DNA from 2 places in the Streptomyces macrosporus genome. Region 1 is predicted to be linked to the other one. Evidence: riboswitches for the same ligand, from Rfam matches in the RefSeq annotation. Region 1 holds a riboswitch; the other holds the start of a gene.
What was found. A riboswitch is a leader RNA that binds a small molecule or an ion and turns the genes downstream of it on or off. The one in region 1 is predicted to bind S-adenosylmethionine.
Positions count from the first base shown of each region.

Region 2: it holds a riboswitch for S-adenosylmethionine, as region 1 does, so the genes downstream of both, ABD335_RS08170 (aminotransferase class V-fold PLP-dependent enzyme) here and thrC (threonine synthase) in region 1, are expected to answer to the same signal.

Region 1 is NZ_BAAASZ010000006.1:83,120-88,004, forward strand. It holds gene ABD335_RS03305 (MoaD/ThiS family protein) at 404-682, opposite strand; gene thrC (threonine synthase) at 679-1,959, opposite strand; SAM riboswitch class I at 1,978-2,118, opposite strand; gene ABD335_RS03315 (glucosyl-3-phosphoglycerate synthase) at 2,520-3,479, shown strand; gene ABD335_RS03320 (alpha,alpha-trehalose-phosphate synthase (UDP-forming)) at 3,686-4,885, shown strand, end outside.
Region 2 is NZ_BAAASZ010000015.1:452-5,336, reverse strand. It holds gene ABD335_RS08185 (ABC transporter substrate-binding protein) at 1-234, opposite strand, end outside; gene ABD335_RS08180 (glutathione S-transferase C-terminal domain-containing protein) at 609-1,514, opposite strand; gene ABD335_RS08175 (putative leader peptide) at 1,626-1,748, opposite strand; SAM riboswitch class IV at 1,950-2,069, shown strand; gene ABD335_RS08170 (aminotransferase class V-fold PLP-dependent enzyme) at 2,333-3,709, shown strand; gene ABD335_RS08165 (DUF2165 domain-containing protein) at 3,746-4,345, opposite strand; gene ABD335_RS08160 (serine hydrolase domain-containing protein) at 4,512-4,885, opposite strand, start outside.

The DNA of each region.
Region 1 (4,885 bases):
CACCCCCCGGCGAGAGGGGGTGTGCGCCGGAACGCGTCGACCGCGGCCGAATGTATCTGGGCGGAAGCCCTCCGCAACAGGTCTCTCAGACGAGAATTCCGGTCACGCCGGATTGCCGATAAGCACATGAACGGCAGGAAAGCAGGGCAACTCGGGCCGGGCATAGCGGACCAACACGACAATTGCGGCAGCGAATGTGCGGACAAGTTGTCGCGTTCTTATGGGCGCGGAGTGCGCATTCGGGGGGAGGCACGCTCACTCTACCGTTCCCGAGAGGGCGGAATTGACAATTCCACTCATCGCCGGGGTCAGGCGCCCGCGGGGGGCGCGCACGCCGACGGCCCCGCTCCCGGCCGGTTCCGCCGGGAGACGGGGCCGCCTCGCGCGGGCCCTCGGGGCGCCGTCAGCAGCCGCCCGCGACGGCCGGGATGATCGAGACGTTCGCGCCGTCCGGCGTCGGCGTCTGGAGGCCCTCGGAGAAGCGGACGTCGTCGTCGTCGACGTAGACGTTCACGAAGCGGCGCAGCTTGCCGGAGTCGTCCAGCACCCGGGCGGATATGCCCTGGTGGTTCTTCTCCAGGTCCGCCAGGACCTCGGCCAGCGTCGCGCCCTCGGCCGTCACCTCGGCCCGGCCCCCGGTGTACGTGCGCAGGATCGTCGGGATACGGACGGAGACACTCATGCCAGGCCAGCCTCTCGGAAGGAGTCCAGGTTCGGACGGATGATCGCGGACGGTCCGGTGGTCGACGCCACCGCGTCCAGGGTCTTCAGGCCGTCGCCGGTGTTGAGGACGACGGTGGTCAGGGACGGGTCGAGCACGCCCTCCTCGAGGAGCTTCTTCGTCACGCCGACGGTCACGCCGCCCGCGGTCTCCGCGAAGATGCCCTCGGTGCGCGCCAGCAGCTTGATCGCCTCGACGATCCGTCCGTCGTCCACGTCCTCCACGGCACCGCCGGTGCGGCGCGCGATGTCCAGGACGTACGGGCCGTCGGCCGGGTTGCCGATGGCCAGGGACTTGGCGATGGTGTCCGGCCGCACCGGCCGCACCACGTCGTGGCCGTCCTTGAAGGCCCGCGACACCGGCGAGCAACCCTCGGCCTGGGCGCCGAAGATCCGGTACGGCTTGTCCTCGACCAGCCCCAGCCGGATCAGCTCGCGCAGCCCCTTGTCGATCTTGGTGAGCTGGGAGCCGGAGGCGATCGGGACGACGAGCTGGTCCGGCAGCTTCCAGCCGAGCTGCTCGCAGATCTCGTACGCCAGGGTCTTGGAGCCCTCGGCGTAGTAGGGGCGGAGGTTGACGTTGACGAAGCCCCAGCCCTCGCCCGCGGGATCGCCGATCAGCTCGGAGCAGAAGCGGTTCACGTCGTCGTAGGTGCCCTCGATGCCGACCAGGTCGCCGCCGTAGACCGCGGCCATCACGACCTTGCCCTGCTCCAGGTCGTGCGGGATGAAGACGCAGGAGCGGAATCCGGCGCGGGCAGCGGCGGCGCCGACGGCGCCGGCCAGGTTGCCGGTGGAGGAGCACGAGAGGGTGGTGAAGCCGAAGGCGCGGGCGGCCTCGACGGCGATGGCGACCACCCGGTCCTTGAAGGAGTGCGTCGGGTTGCCGGAGTCGTCCTTGACGTACAGACCGCCGGTGACGCCCAACTCGCGGGCGAGACGGTCGGCCTTCACCAGCTTGGTGAAGCCCGGGTTCGTGTTGGGCTTCTCCGCCACGTCGGCGGGCACGGGCAGCAGCGGGGCGTAGCGCCAGATGTTGTTCGGCCCGGCCTCGATCCGCTTCCGCAGGCCCTCCGGGTCCCCCTCGGGCAGGTCGTACGCGATCTCCAGCGGCCCGAAACACATCTCACAGGCGAAGATCGGACCGAGCGGGAAACGTTCGCCGCACTCGCGACAGGAGAGCGCGACGGCGGGGCCGAGCGAGATATCGGTGCTGCCTGCAACGGTTTGCACAGCCATGGATGGCGAGGCCCTTTCTCCTCATCTTCCCCGGGACGTCTTTCGTCCGGGCCGGAATTGGCACCTTCCCCACCGTGGCCTCGACCGTGACGAACGAGTGCCGGCGGGAGGGTTGCCGGGGCTTCAACGGGCCGTTCCCTCTGCCCCTCTGGATGAGCTGCTCTATGGCACCCGGCCGTTACCGTGGCCGGGGCGTTTGTGCACGCCGGTCCCTCGAGATGCGGAACTCCCGCGCGTTGTCCAAGACTGTAACCGACGCCTCCACCGTTCAGGTCCGCCGTCCGAACCGCGAGACGAACCGCCCACGGAGCCGCACACGGGACACGCACAGGAACACACTCGGAAGCCGCACGGACGTTCCGGGACCGGAGGCCGGGGAACACGGCACCGGCGGTCGGCGGCGGGCGACCGCGAACCGACCGCCGACCCGCCGCCGACCGATCGCCAACCGATCACGAACCCTTCACCACCGATGCCGAGAGCGCCCGGGTGACCCGGCTCCCGCAGAATGCCCGGGGCGCCGGGAACACCCAGGACGCCGAGGATTAGGGAGGCGACACGTGCTGGACGAGGTCGACCGCTGGCTGGAACGACGCTCCTGGAGCGCTGTCGACCGCCCGCTGCCCCGGCTGCTGGCCGCGAAGCGGGCGGCGGGACCGGCAGGGCGGGTGAGTGTGGTGCTTCCGGCACTGAACGAGGAGGCGACGGTCGGGGACATCGTCGCCGCGATCCGCCGCGAGCTGATGACCGAGGAGACGCCCCTGGTCGACGAACTGGTCGTGATGGACTCCGGCTCCACCGACCGCACCTCCGCGGTCGCCGCGGCCGCGGGCGCGCGGGTGGTCCACCGGGACGACGTCCTGCCCCGGCTGCCCGCGCTGCCGGGCAAGGGCGAGGTGCTGTGGCGGTCGCTGATGGTCACCAGCGGGGAGATCGTCTGCTTCGTCGACGCGGACCTGCGGGACTTCGACCCGGCCTTCGTCTCGGGCATCGTGGGCCCGCTGCTGACCGAGCCCGACCTGGCGCTGGTCAAGGCGATGTACGACCGCGCGATCGGGAACGCCCCGGTGGGAGGCGGCCGGGTCACCGAACTGGTCGCGCGGCCCCTGATCAACCTGTACTGGCCACAGCTGGCGGGTTTCGTCCAGCCACTGGGCGGGGAGTACGCGGCCCGGCGCTCCCTGCTGGAGCGGCTGAGCTTCCCCGTCGGCTACGGCGTCGAACTGGGCCTGTTGGTGGACGCGCTGCGCACCGTCGGGCTCGACGCGCTCGGCCAGGTCGACGTGGGCGTGCGCAAGCACCGCAACCAGGACGGCCCCGCCCTGGGCCGGATGGCCGCCGCCATATACCGCACGGCCCACGCGCGGCTGGCGCGCGGCCCGCTCATACGCCCGGAGCTGACCCAGTTCGAACGCGGCCCCGACGGGAGCTTCGTTCCGCGCACCCACCCGGTGGACACCGAGGAACGTCCGCCGATGCGCACGGTCCCGGAGTACGCCGCCCGGCGCCACGCGGCCTGAGGGCACCGCGCCGCCCCGGTGCGTCCCGGCCCCGCCGGCGCGCACCGGGGCGCGCCGCCGCGCGCCCGGGTCCTCCCGGCGCACCCGGAACGTCCCGCGGCCACTCGTGCGGTTACCGGCCCGTACCGGCCCACCTGGCAGAACACGGACGCCGTGTGACGAGAACCGCACGTTTGCGCGGTCCGGACAGCGGCTAGGTTCCGGTCATGGTCACTCGGCACCAGGTACTCGTCGCGTCCAATCGCGGACCCGTCTCCTACACGGTCGGGGAGAGAGGCGAGCTGACCGCCAAACGCGGCGGCGGCGGGCTGGTCTCCGGCCTGTCGACCGTCAAGGGCGACGCGGTGTGGGTGTGCGCGGCGCTGGGGGACGGCGACCGCGAGGCCGTCCGCCGCACGGACGGCAGGCTCGACCCGGCCGACACCGGCGGCCAGACGGTGCGGATGCTGGACCTGGCCCCGGAGGTCTTCGCGGACGCCTACAACGGCATCGCGAACTCCGTGCTGTGGTTCGTCCACCACATGCTGTACCAGACCCCGCTGGAGCCCGTCTTCGACACGGAGTTCGAGCGGCAGTGGCGCTCCTACGAGACGTACAACGCGGCGTTCGCCGACGCCCTCGCCGAGGAGGCCGCCGAGGGCGCGGCGGTCCTGGTGCAGGACTACCACCTCACCCTCGTCCCCGGCATGCTCCGCGAGCGGCGGCCCGACCTGCGCATCGGGCACTTCTCGCACACCCCCTGGGCGCCGCCGGACTACTTCCGGATGCTGCCGGACGACCCGGACGGCGGAGTGGCCGCCGAGGTGCTGCGCGGCGTCCTGGGCGCCGACCGCGCGGCCTTCCTCACCCAGCGCTGGGCCAACGCGTTCACCGAGTGCTGCGTGAAGCTGCTGGGCGCGGAGGTCTCCGTGGACGACGACGGCGAGATGGTGGTGGTGCACGAGGGCCGCGCGACGCGGATAGGCGTCCACGGCCTGGGCGCCGACGCGGACTTCCTGCGCGAGCGCTCCCGGCGCCCGGACGTGGACGAGCGGATGGCCGCGCTGCGCGAGCAGATCGGCCGCGACGGGGACGGAAACGCTCGGAAGGCGATCGTCCGGGTGGACCGCACGGAGCTGTCCAAGAACATCGTCCGCGGCCTGCTCGCCTACCGCCGGCTGCTGGACGACCACCCCGAGTGGCACGGCCGGGTCGTCCACGTCGCCTTCGCCTACCCCTCCCGGCAGGACCTGGCCGTCTACCGCGACTACACCGCGGAGGTCTCCCGGGTGGCCGAGGAGATCAACGCGGTGTACGGCACGGAGGACTGGACGCCGGTCGTCCTCCACGTCAAGGACGACTTCGCGCGCTCCCTCGCGGCGTACCGGCTGGCCGACGTCGCCCTGGTCAACCCCATCCGGGACGGC
Region 2 (4,885 bases), on a different contig from region 1:
CATCCGGACCCACTTGACCTTGAAGGGAAGTTTGTCGATCTGCCCCGACAACCGCAGTGCCACTTCGGTTTCGGGGGAGCCGACGGCGATGGTGGTGTCGGCGGACGCTTTCTCCGGAATCCTGCTGTCGGACAGGTCGGTGTCGGTGCCGGCGGATCGGGCGGTCTCCGTGCAACCGGTCAGGAGGTGAACCGCCAGGACCGTCACGAGGGCAGCGGGTATTGCTTTGCGCATGGGCGTTCCCGGAAATCGTCAAAGCTCGGTGACAAGCTCTGTGAAGGGTGCGGTGAAAGGCTCTGTGAGAAGAAGCCGGATCGTCGGGACGCACGGCGTCCACCGACGGCGGGAAAAGCGGACTCGCTCGGGGAGGAAAACGCGGTGGAGATCAGCGACACATCGCGGCGTCAACGCGCTTGAGATCGACAGCGCGGCGCCGCGTGAATCGGAAGGAGAACCGCAGGGGAGTCTGCATGGGAAGGGAAGTTATCCGCGGCTCGATCGGGCGGTCAAGCGGTGCACCGCCCGATCGAGGACATCGCAATGGCGTTTTCGTGTGCGCGCCACACTCGCGTTACAAACGCCGTGGGCGCGCTCCACGGGCGGGTCCGTCAGGCTCCGCTCGCCGGGATCACCGCGTCGCGGCGCACCCGGTCCGGCCGGGCCGCGGCCCGGTCCGGTACGTGGGCCGTCCAGTCCACGATCCGCACCGCCGCGCCGGCCGCCTCCAGTCCCCGGCAGTGCGCGTGGTGCCTGCGGGCGATGCCGTCCAGGTCGAGGTGGGGGCCGAAGGCGGGGTGGGCCGCCAACCGCCGTGCGTAGGCCCACAGACGCGGGTGACCGGCGACGCGGTGCACCGCGGACGCGTCCAGGTGCCAGCGGTGCACGGTGTCGAGTTGCACCAGCGTCACCCACAACCGCACGTCGGCGGCGGTGGGTTCGTCTCCCAGGACGTAGGCGTGACGGGTGATCCGCCGCTCCAGCGTGCCCAGGGCGCGGAGCAGGACGTCGAGGGCGGCGGCGCGTGCCGTGTCGTCGGTGTCGGGTTGCCCGGCCCGCTGCGCGGCCTCGTCGATGCCCTGTTCACAGAGGCGTTCGACGTCCTCGATCTCCGCCTCGGCGTCCCGGGGGTACGGTCCGGGGCCGTCGCCCCCGAACCACCGCGCCAGGTCTCGCAGGATGTCGGGGGTGTGCGTGCTGACGATCCGTCCCGTCCAGTCGTCGCCGAGGACCGGCGCCAGGGTCGGCCCGGAGTACCGGTGGGCGCTGGCCTCGTACAGCGGGCGCAGCCGGGAGTGTCCGCCGCCGGGTCCGTCGGGCACGGCGGGCAGAAGCGTCACCGGGACGGTGTCGCCGAGGGCGAGCAGGCTGTGGGTGATGGCGATCCGCAGACAGTGCGGGCAGGACGGCGAGAGGTGGAGGCGGTAGCGGTGCGGCACGGCGTAGTGGCCGCTGCGGGCGTCACGGCCGATCCTGCCCCGGAAGGGCGGCACGGCTGTCGGGCGTGTGGCGGGCATGTGTCTCCCTGGGTCCGGGGTCCGGTGCGCGGACGTGGCGGAGGTCGTCGTCGGAGGCGGGCGCGCGGCGGTGCCGGCACGTGTCCGGTGTGCGGACGGAGGGCCGTCGCCTCAGTGGAGAGGTCTCGCCGCGCCGGCGACGCGCAGCAGATCGATGTGGCGGCGCGAGGTCAGAAGAGGCGACGGCCGATCCGCGCGGGCCACGCGGTCGATGCCCGGTTTCGAACGCCCCATTGATTTCCTACCCGTTCACTAGGATTCCCGCTTCGGAGTGTCGAGTGGCTCCCGTCCCCCGTCAAGGGCGCCTTCACGGATTCCGTCCGCCGTCTCACATGGCGGACGGACCTCTCTCGCCGTCTCCGTCCGGCGCTCGGTGCGCCGGTAGCCCGGAACGCGGTTGGGCGCTCGGCCGGCCGTGTGCCATACTCCCTGCCAGGTCACGAGTGACAGCCCTTCAAGCCCCGGCTGGCTGTCCGGCAACCCTCCGTCCGTGGCGGGGTGCCCCGGGTGAAGACCGGGCCGTACGGCACGAACGCCGTGTGGCAAGCGCGGACCCCTCGCGGCAGTCCAGGGGTCCTGGTACCGAGGGGACACACCATGACGAAGCGAATGCGCTAGAGGCCCGGAGCCTCCTCTCCCAGCACCCGCCGGACCGGTCCGTGTCCGGCGTCCACGGGTACGAACCGCACTCCCGACCTGCGCGCGGGCCGCCGCCGCCCGCAGCCGCCGTGGAGGTGCGACACCCGTCCTCGCCCACGTCCCCGTCCGTGCGCGCCCGTCTCGCGCCGCGCACGCCCACACGACTCGGGAGCACCGCCATGACCAGGACCGCTCTTGCCGTCCGCACCTCCGCCACCGCCGCCTCCCCGAACGCCCCGGTCCCGAACGCCCCCGCCGCCGTCCGTCCCCCGCTGCCGGTGCTGGGCCTGGACGTGGAAGTACCGCTGGCGACGGGCGGGACGGTGCCCTACGCCGCCCTGGACTACGCCGCCAGCGCCCCGGCACTGCGGCGGGTGTGGGACGACGTCGCCGCCTACCTCCCCTCCTACGCGAGCGTGCACCGCGGCGCCGGTCACCTCTCGCGGCTCTCCACCGACCTGTACGAGGAGAGCCGGCGGACCGTCGCCGATTTCCTCGACCTGCCCGAGGACCGCCAGGTGGTGTTCACGCGGGGCACCACCGACTCCCTGAACCTGCTGGCCGCCGCGCTCCCCGCGGGCACCCGGGTGTTCTCCTTCGTCACCGAGCACCACGCCTCGCTGCTGCCCTGGCGCCGCGACGGGCTGCGCCCGGTGTACCTGCCCGCTCCCCGTTCGCCGCGCCAGGCGGTGGCCGCGCTTCGGGAGGCGCTGGCGAGCGCGCCGTCCGGCCCCGGCCTGCTGTGCGTCACGGGCGCCTCCAACGTCACCGGAGAGATCTGGCCGGTCGCCGAACTGACCGAGGTGGCCCACCGGCACGGCGTCCGCGTGGTGCTGGACGCCGCCCAACTCGCGCCGCACCGCCGGGTGTCGGTGCGGGAGCTGGGCGTGGACTGGGTGGCCCTCTCCGGGCACAAGCTCTACGCCCCGTTCGGCGCCGGGGTGTTGGCGGGACGCACCGACTGGCTGGACGCCGCCGAGCCGTACCTGGCGGGCGGAGGCGCGAGCCGTGCGGTGGAGTGCCGGGGCGACGGCACGGTGGCGGTGGAGTGGCACCACGGTCCGGCCCGGCACGAGGCGGGCTCGCCCAACGTCGTCGGCGTCCACGCGCTGGCCTCCGCCTGCCGGGCCCTGACCGACGCGGGCCCGGACGCGCTGGCCGCACGCGAGGAGGTGCTGCTCGACCGGCTGCGGGCCGGTCTCGCGGAGGTGCCCGGGGTGCGGGTGCTCGGCCTGTTCGGCGAGGACCACCCCCGGGTCGGCGTGCTCTCCTTCACCGTCGAGGGCCGGCGGAGTTCCGACTTCTCCGCCGCGCTCTCCGCCGAGTACGGCATCGGCGTCCGCGACGGCCTGTTCTGCGCCCACCCGCTGGTGCGGGCCCTGCTGGGCGGCGCCGGGGAGGCGTCGGCGCGGTGCGGCGCGTCCGGTCTCTCCCCGATCGACGGGCGGAGCCTGGACGCGGTGCGGGTCAGCTTCGGCGCGGGCACGCCCGAGGAGCACATCGAGCGCTTCCTGACCGCCGTGCGGGACCTGACCGGCACCGGCGTCCACCGCTGACGGCACCGCGCCCGGCCCGGCGCGGCGTCCCGGTCCTCAGGCGGCCCGCTCCTCGTCCACCGCCTTCACGGCCGGCGTCCCGTCGGTCCGACGGTCGTCCCCGCGCCGGGCCGGGAGGTTGACCACCACGAGCGCGAAGGCCGCGAGCATCACGTTCCGCGCCGCCGCGTCCAGGCCGTTCCAGTCGGAGGACTGCCACATGGCGAACCACTCCCCACCGATGGCGAAGAAGCCCAGCCCGAACAGCAGCAGGACCATCACCAGGCCGAGGGTGGCGGCCCGGCGGGCCCGACCGTGATCGCCGCCGCGCAGGCCCGCCGCCCAGAGCCAGGTCGCGGCGAGGAGGACGAGGGCGGTGAGGGTCTCCCAGACGATGATGGCGACGTAGGCGGCGTCCTGGAGGGCGGTCGACTCGATCGCCCGCCACATCAGGTCCGGGTCCCGGAAGGTGGTGTCCATCGCCAGGACGTGCCGGACGAACTGCCGGTTGGTGTCGAAGTCCGTGATGTTGCCGAAGGCCACCAGGGCCATGTAGACCGCGACGATCCCCGTCAGCACGGCCGCCGCGACGGGCGGTGTGCCCAGCGAGAGCGGCCCGCCCGTCCGGGCTCTCGCGCGTTCTCCCCCGTCTGCCATGTGTCCTCCCCCGATCGGGTCCTCGGTCGTCGTCCCCAATCCTGGCAGGACCGCCGGGCGGCGCGCTCGGGTTTTGCCCCGGCCGAGCGCGCCGCCCGGGATGTTCGGACGCGGGGGTGGTGGACCGGGCGCCGACGCGCGTCTCCCACGGGACCGCCGGTCGTCGTCACCGGGCTTCGGCGTCGCGCGCGTCGCACAAGGCGTGGTCGATCAGGTCGGCGGGGCGGCTGTGCAGGGAGACGGTGACGGCGGCCCGCCCGTCCGGGGTCACGGCGGGTTGCACGATGCAGCCGAATCCGCTGCCGCCGTGCTCCCAGTACCCGCCGCCGCGGGAGAGCGGCGTCCAGTAGAGGCCGAGCCCGCCGCGCCTGCCGGGCGGACTGCCGGGTTCCCGGGGGATCTCGATCGTCCGCTGCGTCTCGGCGAGTTGGGCGGGGGCCGGCAACTCCCCTCGTACCAGGGCCGTGAAGAACCGGTTGACGTCCGCCGTGGTGCTGATCATCGACCCGTCGGCGTCCCTGTCGAAGGGGAGGTAGGCGA